Regions from separate parts of the Paenibacillus sp. FSL K6-2393 genome, predicted to be linked through region 2. Evidence: predicted binding sites of a transcription regulator. Region 2 holds the regulator's gene; each other region holds the start of a gene.
The links. Region 2 encodes Rex, which represses fermentation and respiration genes when NADH is low (regulators of the CRP and FNR family bind a similar motif). Its sites were predicted from a motif close to TTGTGAAATATTTCACAA; they were not measured.

Region 1 (5,693 bases), on a different contig from region 2:
GATTTTGAAGCCGGAAGTCTATAGTAGCTAATATCCTGCCCGACCCAAGCCTTGAGCTGTTCTTGGCTTCTGTTGAGAAGCCATGTCGGGCTATGTTAAAATAATTAAAGTGTCTCGAGAGGAGGTAGGGGATGAATCGGTTCATCCGGAATTCTGGTTTTTATTTGATTCTTTTTTTAGTTGTGGTGGGGATAGTCCAGTTCGTCAGCAATGGCGGCGAAGCCACCGATAATCCTAGATATGATCAGTTGCGTGCAGCGATCAAAGCCAACAATGTCTCTGAATTGACGGTTCAATTCAACGGTCAAACGTATCTCGTGACCGGTCAATACAAGAAGGCACCTGATGGCGCCAAATCAGAAAATTTCTCAACGTATATTCCTCCTACGGATGAGGCAATTAGTGAGCTTGTAGCTGCAAGTGAAACTAACAATTTCCAATATCATCAGGAGCCAATGAAAGGTGACAGCATCTGGTTGACGTTGCTGACTTCCTTTATTCCTTTGATCATTATGTTCCTGCTGTTCTTCTTCCTGTTTAATCAGGCTCAAGGCGGCGGCGGTAAAGTAATGAACTTTGGTAAAAGCCGTGCTCGTCTCTACAATGAAGAGAAGAAGCGGGTTACATTTGAAGATGTTGCGGGTGCTGACGAAGAGAAACAGGAACTTGTTGAGGTTGTAGACTTCCTCAAGGACCCTCGTAAATTCGCAGCAGTAGGTGCACGGATTCCTAAGGGCGTATTGCTCGTAGGTCCTCCAGGTACCGGTAAAACGTTGCTCGCTCGTGCCGTAGCCGGTGAAGCGGGTGTACCATTCTTCAGTATTTCAGGTTCCGACTTCGTTGAGATGTTTGTCGGTGTCGGTGCATCACGTGTACGTGATTTGTTTGAAAATGCGAAGAAAAATGCGCCATGTATCATCTTTATCGATGAGATTGATGCTGTAGGACGTCAGCGTGGTGCTGGTCTTGGTGGTGGTCACGATGAGCGTGAGCAAACACTCAACCAGTTGCTCGTTGAAATGGACGGTTTCGGAGCTAACGAAGGTATTATCATCGTAGCTGCAACGAACCGTGCAGATATTTTGGACCCTGCCTTGCTGCGTCCAGGACGTTTTGACCGTCAAATTACGGTTGACCGCCCTGATGTAAGAGGTCGTGAAGCTGTCCTGAAAGTACATTCCCGTAATAAACCACTGACCAAAGATGTGAAAATGGATATTATCGCGAAGCGTACAACAGGTTTCTCTGGTGCGGATTTGGAGAATCTCTTGAACGAAGCGGCATTGCTTGCAGCGCGTCGTAACCGTAAAGATATTTCCATGAAGGAAGTTGACGAAGCGATTGACCGTGTCATCGTTGGTACGGAGAAGAAAAGCCGTGTCATCAGTGATCGCGAGAAACGAATCGTTGCTTATCACGAAGCAGGTCATACCATTGTAGGATATTTCCTCGAACATGCTGATATGGTACATAAAGTGACCATTATTCCGCGCGGACGTGCGGGTGGATATGTAATCATGTTGCCAAAAGAAGACCGTATGCTGGTTACCAAGCAGGAACTGTTGGATAAAGTAACCGGACTTCTCGGGGGTCGTGTAGCTGAAGAATTGTTCATCGGAGAAATTGGTACTGGTGCATACAGTGACTTCCAGCAAGCGACAGGTATTGTTCGCAGCATGGTTATGGAATACGGTATGAGTGAGAAATTGGGACCTATGCAATTCGGAAGTTCACAAGGACAGGTATTCCTTGGTCGGGATATCGGTCATGAACAGAATTACTCGGATTCCATTGCTTATGAGATTGATCAGGAAATGCAACGCTTTATCAATGATTGTTATGAGAAGTGTAAAGACTTGCTTGTTAAACATTCAAAAGAGATGCACCTGATCGCTCAAACTTTGCTTGAGGTAGAGACTTTGGAAATGGATCAGATCAAGCAATTGATCGAAACAGGTTCTTTGACTCCAAAAGCAGAGAATGACAATGATGGTGAAGGCACACCAACTGAAGGCGGAGAGCCAATCATCGACAACATCGGTGATGTGCGTGTCCGTATTCAAGGTAAAGATGAAACGCCTGAGCCACCAGCCGGAGATATTCCAAACGAAGCTCCGAATCTGGAAAAGGGTAATAACAATAACCCGGATGATGGCGGAACAAAGCCAACGTCTTAATGCATAATACATCTGGCTAGGATAGCAGGTAAAATCAAGAGAGCCCTCGGGGCTCTCTTTTTTTATCCATTATTTTAAAAGAGGATAGATAAAGATAAACGGGAGTTAGATGGCGAACCAGTTAGCAAACAGGTGGTTACAGCGCTGTTCCGGGCCTTTTTCATTTATTGACAGAGTCGTGAACGTTGTGTAAATTAGTTGTTAAACCGCTTGTGATTCGTTTCTCAAGCGAAGATAACGACTTAGGTTAGCCCACGAAACAGCGCATGACGCTGTCCCGATAAAGGAGAGGATCACAGGTGGAAGCTCTGGCTTTAGAGCGCAAGGCTGAGATGAACCGCGAGTTGCGTGCGCGGCTTATGGAGTTGAAGAAGGAACGTAATGCCATTATTCTTGCCCATTATTATCAACGTGACGAAGTACAGGAGGTTGCTGACTTCCGTGGAGATTCGTTTCTGTTAGCCCAGAAGGCAGCACAAACAGATGCGGATGTGATTGTTTTCTGTGGTGTTCATTTTATGGGTGAAAGCGCTAAAATTCTAGCGCCAAATAAAACAGTTATTATCCCGGACGAACGTGCGGGCTGCCCAATGGCAGATATGGTGAATGTGGATGGACTACGCAAATTGAAAGCACAACATCCTAATGCCAAGGTGGTTACGTATATCAATTCCTCGGCTGAGATCAAAGCAGAGACTGACATCTGTTGTACATCGGCGAACGCAGTCCGGGTTATTCAATCGGTGGATTCCGACGAAATTATCTGGGTACCGGATAAAAACCTGGGACATTATGTGCAGCAGCATACAGACAAGAAAATGATTATCTGGGAAGGTTATTGCAACACTCACGATATGCTTACAGTCAAAGATGTGGTGGAGATGAGAGCCAAGCATCCGAATGCAGAGTTTGTTGTCCATCCAGAGTGTCGCCCTGAGGTTGTAGAAATGGGTGATTTTGTAGGCAGCACAACAGCTATTCTGGAGTATTGCAAAAATTCATCAGCGAAGGAATTTATCGTAGGTACCGAAGATGGTACAGGATATCAGCTTCGTCTGGATAGTCCGGATAAACAGTTCCACTTTGCTACCAAGTTCCTCGTATGTCCCAACATGAAGGTGAACAACTTGAAGAAACTGGTGAAATGCCTGGAAACGATGAAGCCGCAAATCTACGTGCCACCGGCCGTTGCCGACAAAGCCAGAGAATCACTAGAGCGCATGTTGTTGGTAAAGTAGGATGCGCTACTCTTGCTCCAAGACAGGTGAATAACATGATACCGCAATATTTAGTTGATTTTGATCTGTCTGCGCTACCCATGGTAGAGACGGATGTACTGGTTATAGGCTCAGGGATTGCTGGTTTGTTTACTGCCATTAAGGCAAGTGAACAACAACGTGTGTTAATGATCACGAAGAAGTCATTACTTGAAAGTAACACCAGATATGCGCAGGGAGGCATCGCTGCGGTTATTGCTGAGGATGATTCACCTGCTTACCACTTGCAGGATACACTTGTAGCAGGAGCGGGCTTATGCCGCTCCGAAGCGGTAGAGGTATTGGTGAATGAGGGTCCGGACGGAGTGAAGGAACTGATTCGTTTGGGTACTTTATTTGATCTGGAGAACGGCGAGTTGGCGTTGACGCAGGAAGGTGCGCATAGCCACCGCCGTATTTTGCATGCCAACGGAGATGCAACAGGATATGAGATTGTACGTGCGCTTGCGGTCGAAGTGAATGAACATCCCGGAATTGAAGTATGGGATGAGCATTTTGTTATTGACCTGATTACAGATCGAGGGGAATGCATTGGCGCTCTGGTTCAGAAGGATGACGGATCGCAAGTGTTCGTGAAGGCACAGGCCACTGTGCTCTGCTCTGGTGGGGCAGGACAACTGTACCGATACACGACGAATCCGGATGTAGCTACTGCCGATGGTGTAGCCATGGCCTATCGGGCTGGGGCTATTGTTCGTGACATGGAATTTATCCAATTCCACCCCACCTCTCTTTGTTACCCGGGGGCCCCGCGTTTCCTTGTGTCAGAAGCCGTACGCGGCGAAGGGGCATATTTGCGCAATGTGAAGGGCGAGCGCTTTATGGATCGTTATCATGCCCAGCTTGAACTGGCCCCACGCGATATCGTGGCACGAGCGATTGTTAGTGAGATGGAGTCCACCAACAGTACCTTTGTGTACTTGGACATTACGCATGAACAACCAGAGATGATCAAGCATCGGTTCCCTACCATATATGAGACTTGTATGCGTTATGGATTGGACATGACAACGGACTGGATTCCCGTTGCACCTGCTGCCCATTACATGATGGGTGGAGTGAAAACGGATCTTAGTGGAGAGAGCAACATCTCCCGGTTATTTGCTTGTGGTGAGGTGTCTTCTACAGGAGTGCACGGAGCTAATCGCCTGGCAAGTAACTCTTTATCAGAAGCGATTGTATTTGGGCGGAGAATTGTTGATCGTATTCAATCTCTTCCTCCGCTTGGTTTATTACAAGTAAGAGGGGCTGCGCCTTCATCTGTAGAGATGAATAACAAGATCAATAAGATCACGGAAGAGCAAAAGCCGGTATCCGAAAGACGTTTACGACTACAGAAAATGATGGTTCGTCAGGTAGGCTTGCGCCGGAATGGTGAGGATCTGCAGAAGGCCATGGACAAGCTGCAACAGGAATTGCAATTTTTTGATCAGACTCTCACCCATAAGGAAGAGCTGGAGTATGCCAACCTTCTGACCTGTGCCTGGTTAGTTACCAGCGGAGCATTACACCGCGAGGAGAGTCGGGGGGCTCACTATCGTGAGGATTTCCCGGCGCGTGATGATATCGTGTGGCAGAAGCATAGTCTGCAGCAGCGAGAACAAGCGATTGTGGAGGAATTGATGTCATGATACTGAATGGATATAATGAAGGGCTTATCGAATCAATCAAAAACTGGCTTCGTGAAGATGTTGGTGCAGGTGACGTTACAACAAGTGTGACGATCCCAGCAGGCAACCAATCCAAGGCCATTATACACGCCAAAGACAATGGTGTTATTGCAGGCATGACCGTAGCTGAACTTGTATTTCAGGTCGTTGATCCTGATCTTGTATTTACACCGAAGGTAACAGACGGAGACAAGGTTACCCATGGCACGATTTTGGCCGAGGTAGAGGGAAGTACACATTCTCTGCTTACGGGGGAACGACTGGCACTTAACTTGCTGCAACGTATGTCCGGAATAGCTACGCGTACGCGTGCCTACGTGGATGTGCTGGATGGTCTTGAGACCAGGCTTGTGGATACACGTAAGACAACGCCTGGCCACCGATTACTTGAGAAATATGCAGTGCGCGTGGGTGGCGGAGCGAATCATCGATTTGGACTGTACGATGCCGTTATGATTAAGGATAACCACATCAAGGGTGCAGGCGGAATCACCGAGGCGGTACAGCGTGCACGAACCGTTATCCCACATACGATGACGATTGAAGTGGAGACTGAAAATCTAGAGCAG
Region 2 (5,693 bases):
CCCTGTCCCTGGAGGGCCCGTCAGCAAGATCCCTTTTAACGGACGAATCCCGAACTTCCGAATTTCTTCATGTTTGATAAGAAAGTCAAGCGCTTCACGCAATTCCTGCTTGGCACTGTCCTGTCCGCCAATTTCTTCAAAAGTAAGCTTGGAAGGTCCTTTTTTCTTCCGTTTACGTTCCTGTGCAGCGCCTACTGTAATTCCGCCACGCATTTGCATCATGAACAGCAAAGCTCCGACAAACACCGCTGCAATCAGAATCGGAACAATATTAACACCAGTAAAAGCAAGAAAAATAATCAATACGGGAAAAAATCCGATGGCAACTTCTTTTGTCCACTTAGGCATTAGGCCACACTCCTATCTGACCGGGCACACGCGGCAGAATAATAAACTTGCTGGCATCTCCGTCTCTGAGACTGACATATACGTTGTTGTCATCCATCGCTGTATTTACCTTAATTCCATTCGTCGCCATCTTTGACAACGTTGGTGTAATCTCGGTGTATTGCTTGTTCTCCATCGCCTGAGCTACGGTAAACATCGCATCACCCCACCAACTTTCCAGTGCTTCACTGGAATGATCCACAACATCCAACTTTAGTGAACGTGTTCCAATTAACGTCTGTCCTTCTTTGTGAATATATTGTACCAGTCTGCCCAAATCAACATCAGGTTGCAGATCCAGTTTCAATTGTACGTCATTGCGGTTAATAGTTAATTGAACGTCATTGACTCCATCGTACTGGGTAACCATCTTTTCAATCGGATTCTGCACAGCCACCTGACGATATACAAACCAACCTCCAAACAACACAACGGCTGAAATGACGGCAGTTAAAGCAATAGGCAATACTTTTAGCTTCAAGTGAATTACCCCTCCCAGATTTTGGCCTAACCTACTGGCTTATTGGTATATACGAATATGTGTACATTGACTCCTGCGAGAATTTCGACAGGATTATTTGTTTTTGAATGTAACTTTGAGTACATATCTGAGTATATCACATCGTATATACATTTTCGAAGGCGAAAATATGAATAAATTATTAATTTTAACTATTTAAATCAAAAATGTTTACAGACAACACAAAGAACCGGTTCAGTCGGATATCCGTCTGCCGGTTCTTTTATTTCTCTAATTCTCTAGTTATGTCACTCTATTTGTTCTAGCTGTTCGGGAGGGTGTAGACCAGGTCCACCTGTTCTCCGTTGCTAAAACGATAAAAGCGATAGTGGTTATGCGTACCGTCTTTATAATACACTTGCCACACATATATTCCATTCACAACTCCGGGCATGATTCGCTTAATCTCGCCGGCAGGAACTTCAGAACTGAAGCGATTGCGGATCTGCGCTTCGGACATGCCATTCTGCAGCAGCTCACTGTGTACAGCGTTTGCACCCTTAGCCGGTTGATTGTTTGCATCGAATTTAACCCAGACCATAACATCCTGGTTATCCTTATTTTTACCGATCAGGGTCCAGTAGATGTTGTCAGAGCCTTCTTTGTCTCCCCAGATGTACTTGCGCAATTCATCATAGGATGTAATGCCCAGTTGCTTCTGTGCTGCTTGTATGGCGAGCGCTTCTTCCTTACGTTGGTCCTGTGTGACATAGACGTAATAACGCTGAAGTCCAAACAGAATCAGAACCAGTGCAAGCAGCGAAATCCATATCCACTTCTTTTTTTTCTTCAAAAGCCGAACTTCCTTTCCCTATGATGTTCTGTCCTGCAATTAACGAGCAAGCAGACCATCAAATGCCAATTGAGACTCACGCAAAATGCGCTCTTCATCCAGCGTCAGACATTCGCCGTGTTTCACCACTTGTTTTCCATCCACCCATACGTGCTCTACATCTTTGGCAGAAGCCGAGTAGATGGTATGCGAGATCAGGTCTGTATGTGGATAGAAATGTGCCTGTTCAATGTCCAAAGCGATAAAATCAGCCTTCATGCCAACCTGGAGTGCTCCGGTATTGTTCAAGAAGATGGATTTGGCACCGTATGACGTTCCGAGGAGTAACGCTTCGCCTGCTGGCACTGCCGTCGGGTCACCAGATACACCTTTGTGGATCAATGCAGCCAGTCTCATTTCCTCGAACATATCCAGGTTGTTGTTGCTTGCCGGTCCGTCTGTTCCGAGTGACACGGTAACTCCTGCTTTCAGTAACGCAGGTACCCGCGCAACACCGGAAGCGAGTTTCAGGTTACTTCCCGGGTTATGGGATACAGCCACATCATGACGGGCCAAAATTTCAATCTCTTCGTCATTCAGATGCACCGCATGTGCAACCAGGGATGGACGGGAGAAAAAGCCCAGTTTCTCCAGATGTGCCACAGGACGCAGTCCATAATCAGCCACGTTCTGCTCCACTTCACGAAGCGTTTCAGACATATGTGTATGGAGAGGAAGGTTCAGGTCGTTCGCAACCTGCACAAGCTTCTCTATGTAGTCAGGAGGGCATGTATATGGTGCATGTGGCGAGATTACGGTTGTAATGCGACCATCTGCCTGTCCATTCCACTCACGTGCAAACGCTGCCGACTCCTCCAGCTTCCGCAGTTGCTCTTCTTCCGAGCACAGCCCGATTACACCACGTGCCAGTGCTGCTCTAACGCCTGATTGCTCCACAACTTTGGCAACTTGATCCATGTGATCGTACATGTCCAGGAAAGCTGTAGTTCCGCCTTTCAACATTTCAAGCACCGACAGGGAAGTTCCCCAATATACATCTTCTGAAGTCATTTTTGCTTCCATCGGCCACATTTTTTCCTGCAACCATACTTGCAATGCAAGATCGTCTCCGTGCCCTCTGAGCAACGACATTGCTGCATGACCATGCGTATTGATCAGACCCGGCAGGAAGAACAGTCCTTTTCCATCCACTTTGGTACAATTTTTGTCTCCATCCGGCAATGTCTCACCAATATGCACAATCTTGTCATCCTCGACAACCATGTATCCTTGAACCACGTTCCATGCTGTGCCGCCTTCATTAACGGCAAATTTGCCGTTGTGAATTACCCATCTATTTGTTGTCATCTTCCTCGTCGTCCTTTCCAGTCTCCAAGTAATAGGCCAAACTAAGCAGATCCGTTGTAAAGTCAGCATGGTGAATGCGGATATGCGGCGGTGTTTTTAGAATTGTTGGTGCAAAATTAAGGATCGCTTCAATTCCTGATTCAATAAGCTGATCCGCAACATTTTGGGCTTCCGTATCCGGAACCGTGATAATACCGATACGGATGTTTTCCGTTTTAACCGCTTCCGTCAATTCATTCATTGGTTTTACCGTCAAACTGTTGATTTGGCTACCAATCTTCGGTCCATATGCATCAAATACAGCAACAATCTTCATGTTGTCTTTCAGATATGCGTTGTAGTTGGACAAGGCTTGACCGAGATTACCCGCGCCTACCAGAGCTACATTAATTTGCTGATCGATTTTGAGAATGTGACGAATTTTCTCAATCAAATAAGATACATCATACCCGATTCCTTTACGACCAAAATCACCGAAGTAAGCCAGGTCTTTACGAATTTGGGCCGGATTCAGATCCAGCCTCTGTCCAAGCTCTTGAGAAGAAACAGTAGCCACCTCACGCTGATGCAACTCGTTCAAATAACGCAAGTATACAGGCAGACGGCGTACCACCGCTTCTGAAATTTTATCCGATTTCATTCTTGCTCCCCCTTACCAAGGCCACGATAAAATAATAGATGAAAAGATGAGCATCCTGTATAAACTCAAAGATAAACGTGACATTTTATACAGAATGCTCCTTGTAATTTAGGTTATAAGTTCTTACGTGCAGCTGCTTTAATCGGATACGGAAATATCTAATAAAGTTTAACGCCAAACGATAGTGTCATGCAATGATATAACGAACAAAACAACCATTATTTTTGTTCATTAGCAGGTTTTTCCAACCACTCGGTAATTCGTGGAACCATCTGCTCCGTGAGCATGTGTTCCATTTTGGGACCAGGTAAAGAATATAAAAAGAATTTACCATAGTACGCTTCAATCACCCGTGTATCATAAACAATGACAATTCCTCTGTCCTTCGCTGTACGCACCAACCGGCCAAATCCCTGCTTGAAACGAATGACCGCTTGCGGCACGGACAGTTTCATGAACGGATTTTTCTTCTGTTCCTGAAGCAGCTCACTCTTGGCTTCCACCAACGGATGATTCGGTGGCTGGAAAGGCAGTCGCACAATAGCGAGACAGGTTAGCGCCTCTCCCGGGATATCTACACCCTCCCAGAAGCTGCTTGTACCCAGAAGTACCGTAGCTTTGGCATCTTGGAACCTGCGAGTCAGCTTGGAGCGGCTTCCACTGTCAACGCCTTGCCCAAGCAACGAGATGTCGTTACCAGACAGTGCCTCCTTCAGCGGATCATAGACCTGTCGCAGCATCTTGTATGAAGTAAACAGAACCATCATGCGTCCACGCGTGGCAATTGCCGTCTCTGCGAGTGATCGCACCAGCATATTAACAAAGTGCGCATCACCCACACTGCCCTTCACACTCGGGAAATCACGCGGAATCACCAGAAGTGCCTGATCGCGATAGTTGAAAGGTGATGGCAGCATCGAAGTTAACAACCGATTATTCTCGGAAGCTTCCTGCAAGCCAAGTTGTTCAATCATGAACTGGAATGACTTATCTACCGAAAGCGTAGCCGATGTAAGTACAACACTTTTCTTTTTATCAAAAAATAAATCCTTAAGTTGTGCACTGACATCTACAGGTACAGCATACAACTGAAGAGATTTACTTCGGAACTGACCGCTGGCTTCCATCCAGTACACCGTTTTGGCATCATCCATACGCATGAAGAAACGTAGATTCTCCTTCAATGTGGTCAGATCTTTCAGCAATCCTGTAATGTCCGTGATCAGACTATCCGATTGATAATCATCCTGATCCTCTTTCACCTCAAGCAGCAATTTGTCCCCTTTGCGAACCAAATCGCCCAGAGTCACATAGATCTGGTTCTCCAGATCCTGCAACTCCTGCCATTTTGCAGGTTTCTGAGAAGCTTTCAGACGCAGTGAAAATTGCCCCGTCTCTCCCGGTGAAGCATCACTTCGTTCAGGCAACAAACCGAACAAGGCATCGCTCATACGATCCCACAGTTCCTTGACCTCAACAGCCAGCGGGAACATCTGATCCACCATGGAGCCCCATTGAACCGAATTTTCATGCCCGGATAACTGGGAACGAAGCATAGGCAGCTGACCATTACGACTGTCTTTAAACAGGCGGGTCAGTGTATGAACCAAGGTGAAATATTTCATATGCATTCCAAGATGTTTACCAGCGACATCCTCCAGATGATGTGCCTCATCGATCACAAGACTCTCATAGGCTGGCAGCAGCTGATGCGCGGCTTTCACATCCGTAAATAATTTGGAGTGATTGGTGATTACAATATCAGACAACCCGGCCTCATGTTTGGCACGATGGTAGAAACATTTGCGGAACCATGGACATGATCTTCCCAGACAGGACTCGGATTCGCTCTGTACCGTCTCCCAGAAGTCCCCTCCGCGTCCGCTAAGGTTAAGTTCCTCATCATCTCCGGTTTCGGTCTGCGTGAGCCAGACAATCATCTGAGCAGCTGTGAAATAATCCTCTTTGGGTGTAGCGAATTCACGTTTATTGATTTTGTGTTCAAA
Region 3 (5,693 bases), 230 kb from region 2:
CCACTTGTCATGAGAGAAGAAAGCTTATCCCGTGAAGTACGCTACGGCAAAAAAGATATTGCAGAACTTGAGAGCGCATCCATTCAGGTACATCTGATTTACAAAAAAGCTGCGGAGTTGTTTAAGCGCACAGCATATTCCCGTTCGGTTATGGATGATCTTGCCGAAGTGAATACGCATTCTGTGAACAGCGATGGTCCGAGATTAGCTCCGGCGGTGCTGCAAAAATGGATTCAAACGTCCAGGGGCTGGAAGTGTATCGGATGTGAGCTGGGACAACCTGATTCAAAGACTTCTCAGATGGAAGATACCATCCATGGTGAGCGGTTGGTTCTGGATGTGGGAGAAGGTCGGTTGGTTCAGGCAGAAATGCTGATTCAGGCGGTTGTCTGGTCTCAATATGAGAAGATTCGAATGTTTGCACCATGGCTTGGGGATGAACCCTTTTATAGCGTGCAGGAACTGGATGTCATTGCCCGTTATATTGTGCCTACCTATTTCTCGGAACGGCCTTTGCACGAGCAAGGCAAGGTATTCAAGGTCCATCAACAATATGGGCAGATTCCGCTATATCAGGAGTATGTAGACGCACCTTCATGTTGTGTACAGGTGGATGGTGGATTACTTGAAGGTCGATTGCTGACAGGTGTATATGTATCTGAGGAGCAGTTCTTCGGGCTTAATCCATATCTGAAAGATGGCGATGGAGGACGGACATATATGCAGGCTAGTGTCCAGTGATAACGTAACCAATTCGAACATAAAAATGAATTAGATTGGAGAGCCTGTGTGCAGGCTCTCTTTCTTGTACAAGCCCTATTTGGAGGGGACACCCTATAAAAGTAACGGCTTTGACACTTTTTTTTGCCGAAAGTTGTGCCATAATAGAGGTTATGGACAACAGGGTGAATGATTTTACGCAGGGTGGTGTTACCTACATGATGAAGAAAATCCCCGGTTACATAGGTGTATGTTTGCTCCTACTGGCGATCTTGGCTGGTTGTAGTGAGACACAGCCTTCTGAGCAGCCAATTGTCAAGGAGACAGAAACAGCGAATACGATCACAGTGGCTGTAGATGGCAGTACATTTTTGCCTGATGCAACAAAGTCCATTAAGCGAGATTTTAGTGAGGGTTTGACACTCAAAAAAGCATTACTCAATAGCGGACTGGTAGATTTTACGGCAGATGGCAAACGGATTCAATCCGTCGGAGAAGTTTCTCTGGATTCTTCGCTGAGCTGGGCTGTCAAATTAAATGGCAAGGATATTGAGCAGCAAGATTGGGACATGGAGCTTCATGCCAAAGATGAAGTGATCATTTACGTGAAAGCCGCTGACAGTGGGGGGGATGGCGTTGCATATCAGACAACGTTACTCAAGGTTAGCGGTGGAAACATTATGCCAACCCTTAATCGTCAATATGCCGGCGTCTACGTTCAAGAGTGCACAGTTCGCGATGTGTTGAAGTCCAGCGGCATTGTAAGAATGTCTGAGAATAACAAAATTGTCGTTTCGGTCGAGAATGTCACGCCTCGTATGAATGAGCGGTGGGTCATTATGGTGAATGACAAAGAATTAATGGAAAATGGTCTGGACATGAAATTGAATCCACGTGATGCGGTAAAGCTTGAATTGACCAATGCATCCTAAGTATACCAAGAAGCCCAATCTCTTTTTAGAGAACTGGGCTTTTTTCATTATAATATATAAGCAATATCCGATTAACATATTCAAATATTAAATACGACAGATCTCGTTCGGGCAAAGTTCACAGTGACAGATCCCTTGCAGCATCTTCAGATCTTTGATGACAATCATGCCATTGTCATATTCAATCGCATCTTTCTTGCGCAGATCGCTTAACATGCGGTTTACACTTTCACGAGTGGCTCCAATCATATTGGACAGGTCCGTGTGGGTAATTTTTTTGTGAATAATGACATGCTCCCCATGAGGCTCACCATACGAATTCGACAACCGAATGAGGGTGGAGCAGAGTGCACCCGGTTTGCCATATAACATGAGATCCCGGAATTTGGTCTGTGTCAACCGGTGGTGGATGCCCATCCATTTCATAAAGTCGATCGCAAAGTCACAATGCTGGCAGATTAACATCTCCAAGTCTTTATGCTCCAGTACACCAATCTCACTATCCTCCAGAACTTCCGCTGAGAAGCTGTGTTTAGAGCCAAAGAAGGGATCAGCCTGGCCAATCATATCACCGGATTGATACATGTACATGATCAGTTCCTTGCCTTCATCCGTGGATTTGGTGATCTGGGCACGACCCCGTTTCATATAATAAAGTTTGTCAGAGATGTCGCCTTCCCAGTACAGATGTGTACCTTCCGGATAAGTTCTATCTTTCATGGTAACCAGCAGATGGTTGAAATTTGCTTCCGAGAAACAGTTGGTATTACCGCGCTTTTCCAGTACAGTTGTTAGTTCTCTCATAAGTCTATCTCCCCTTTATGTCCATCGGACGACCTTCTGTAGTAAGCAGTAGCCTCCGAGGTTCGCCGCAAACCGTTGCCGTCCTGATCAGGGTCATCTCGGCCGGGAGGAAGGACGGTACAAATTGCGGTGGTTCAATTTTTAAGTTCAGTATATACCTAATCTTACCGTTTGAGGGGGAAGGAAAGGGGGCAAAAATGACGAAATTTCAAACATTGTGATAAAATTCACTTTTAATGGAGAGGATGAATTTTACAGCCCTATATTTTAAATAGGAAGTGAAAATGGTCGTATGAAGGACACTACAAAACTTAAATTAAATTTGTTATACTTTGTGAAAAAAATCACATAATTAAGTTTATTGTCATGTTACGATGTGAATGTAAACGAGAGAGACAAACTAATACGAACCTTTAGGAGGATGAGGGAGATGGCTGTAAAGAACGAAGTCGCCCCAGCAAAAGAACCGACAGCAGGTCAGTATATTCAAACGTTAATTGACAAAGCGAATAAAGCACACGCCGCATTCATGAAGATGGACCAGAAGCAGATTGACCGGATTGTGCAAGCGATGGCGCTTGCGGGTCTGGATAAACACATGATGCTCGCCAAGATGGCCGTAGAAGAAACAGGCCGCGGAGTATATGAGGATAAAATCACCAAAAATATATTTGCAACAGAATATGTGTACCATAGCATCAAGTACGACAAAACCGTAGGTGTGATTGAAGACAACGAATATGAAAGCTTCCAGAAAATTGCGGAGCCGGTCGGCATTATTATGGGGATTACACCAGTAACCAATCCAACATCAACAACGATGTTTAAAGCACTGATCTCCATCAAGACGCGTAACCCAATCATCTTTGGTTTCCACCCATCTGCACAGAATTGTAGCCGGGAAGCTGCTAAAATCCTGTTGGAAGCAGCAGTGAAACATGGTGCACCAGCGGATTGTATTCAGTGGATTGATGATCCTTCCATGGATCGTACAAACGAACTGATGAATCACAATGATGTGGCTCTCATTCTGGCAACAGGCGGATCAGGCATGGTACGTGCGGCGTACAGCTGTGGTAAACCTGCACTGGGCGTAGGACCGGGTAACGTTCCTTGCTTTATCGAGAAAAGTGCTGATATCAATCAGGCAGTGACGGATTTGATCCTGTCCAAATCTTTCGATAACGGCATGATCTGTGCTTCCGAACAAGCGGTCATCATTGAAGAACCGATCTTCGATCAAGTGAAGAAAAAAATGATCGCAAATGGCTGTTACTTTGTTAACAAAGATGAAGCAGCAAAATTGACAGCAGGTGCGATTAATGCCGAGAAATGTGCGGTGAACCCGGCGATTGTTGGTCAATCTGCGGTGAGCATTGCGAAGTTGTGCGGTATTGAAGTTCCAGCAGGCACCAAAATTCTCGTGGCCGAGATTGAAGGGGTAGGTACCAAATTCCCATTGTCGGCTGAGAAATTAAGCCCGGTACTGGCTTGTTACAAAGTTAAAACGGCAGCAGAGGGCATTGAGCGTGCGGCAGAAGTGGTTGCTTTTGGCGGCATGGGTCACTCTTCGGTTATCCACTCCACAAATGAAGAAGTGATCGGCAAATTCGCAGATCGTCTGCAAACCGGACGGATTATTGTGAACTCACCATCCACACACGGTGCCATCGGGGATATCTACAACACAAACATGCCATCGTTGACACTGGGATGCGGATCATACGGACGTAACTCGACTTCTTCCAACGTAACCGCTGTGAACTTAATCAATGTGAAAAGGGTGGCTCGCCGTACCGTGAATATGCAATGGTTCAAAGTGCCAAACAAAGTCTACTTCGAAAAAGGGGCAACGCAGTATCTTGCCAAAATGCCTGATATCACACGTGTGGCGATTATTACGGATGCCATGATGGTGAAACTTGGATATGTTGAAAAGGTAGAACACTATCTGCGTCAACGCCAAATGCCAGTAGCGATCGAAGTATTCTCCGATGTTGAGCCAGATCCATCGACAACAACGGTAGACCGCGGTACAGAAATGATGCGCCGCTTCCAGCCAGACTGCATTATCGCACTCGGCGGTGGATCACCGATGGATGCTGCCAAAGCCATGTGGTTGTTCTATGAATATCCGGACACGGACTTCAACGATCTGAAACAGAAATTCATGGATATCCGTAAACGGATCTACAAATATCCACGTCTCGGCGTAAAAGCGAAATTTGTAGCAATTCCAACCACATCCGGTACAGGATCTGAAGTGACATCGTTCGCGGTTATCACAGATAAAAATCAAGGTAACACCAAATATCCATTGGCCGACTATGAGCTGACACCAGACGTAGCGATTGTTGATCCGGAGTTTGTGTACTCCCTGCCTAGAACAGCCGTTGCAGATACAGGTATGGACGTCCTGACGCATGCGATTGAAGCATATGTGTCTGTCATGGCAAATGATTACACGGATGGACTTGCGATCAAAGCAATCCAACTGGTGTTCCAATACCTGGAGCAATCGGCACTGCAAGGTGACAAACTGGCACGTGAGAAAATGCATAATGCTTCCACAATTGCCGGTATGGCATTTGCCAACGCATTCCTGGGCATTAACCACAGCTTGGCGCACAAATGGGGCGGTCAGTACCATACCGCACACGGACGCACCAATGCAATCCTGATGCCACACGTCATTCGTTACAACGCGAAAAAACCGACCAAATTTGCATCGTTCCCGAAATATTCGCACTTTGTAGCGGATGAGCGGTATGCCGAAATCGCACGGATTCTGGGATTGCCTGCACGTACGACAGAAGAAGGCGTAACCAGTCTCATCAATGCGATTCGCAAACTGAACAAAACATTGGGCATTGAAGAATCGTTCCAGGAAATCGGATTTGATGCCAAAGACTTTGAAGCACATGTGGATTATCTGGCAGACCGTGCCTTCGAAGACCAATGTACAACCGCCAATCCGAAGCTGCCGCTGGTAACTGAACTGGCCGATGTATACCGCAACGCTTTCTATGGAAAGTTTGAATAATAAATTTAGAACGAAGCGTGCCTTACGGCAAGAAGATCAGGGTTCCCCAAGAGGGGAGCCCCGATTGCCGTCTTTCACACAATAACGAGTGGGCAGAAAAACAGAAGAGCGAAGCACCTGTTTTTCAGGATTTATTCTAAGATTTGATTTGCTCCGAGCATAGAGGAGCAAAAGGGTTCTAGAGAGGTTACACG

Region 1: nadA (quinolinate synthase NadA) is a predicted target of Rex. The motif match lies at 2,388-2,405, and genes of this name have one in related genera.
Region 3: adhE (bifunctional acetaldehyde-CoA/alcohol dehydrogenase) is a predicted target of Rex. The motif match lies at 2,789-2,806, and genes of this name have one in related genera.

The regions. Positions count from the first base shown of each region.
Region 1 covers NZ_JBBOCU010000002.1:46,729-52,421, forward strand. Annotated here, with positions in the region: gene hpt (hypoxanthine phosphoribosyltransferase) at 1-31, shown strand, start outside; gene ftsH (ATP-dependent zinc metalloprotease FtsH) at 132-2,177, shown strand; gene nadA (quinolinate synthase NadA) at 2,477-3,415, shown strand; gene nadB (L-aspartate oxidase) at 3,451-5,085, shown strand; gene nadC (carboxylating nicotinate-nucleotide diphosphorylase) at 5,082-5,693, shown strand, end outside.
Region 2 covers NZ_JBBOCU010000001.1:2,646,599-2,652,291, reverse strand. Annotated here, with positions in the region: gene MHI14_RS11795 (AAA family ATPase) at 1-348, opposite strand, end outside; gene MHI14_RS11790 (hypothetical protein) at 341-868, opposite strand; gene MHI14_RS11785 (cell wall elongation regulator TseB-like domain-containing protein) at 1,170-1,700, opposite strand; gene MHI14_RS11780 (amidohydrolase) at 1,740-3,047, opposite strand; gene MHI14_RS11775 (redox-sensing transcriptional repressor Rex) at 3,034-3,687, opposite strand; gene dinG (ATP-dependent DNA helicase DinG) at 3,906-5,693, opposite strand, start outside.
Region 3 covers NZ_JBBOCU010000001.1:2,414,174-2,419,866, forward strand. Annotated here, with positions in the region: gene MHI14_RS10625 (hypothetical protein) at 10-741, shown strand; gene MHI14_RS10630 (hypothetical protein) at 939-1,652, shown strand; gene MHI14_RS10635 (Crp/Fnr family transcriptional regulator) at 1,740-2,456, opposite strand; gene adhE (bifunctional acetaldehyde-CoA/alcohol dehydrogenase) at 2,887-5,499, shown strand.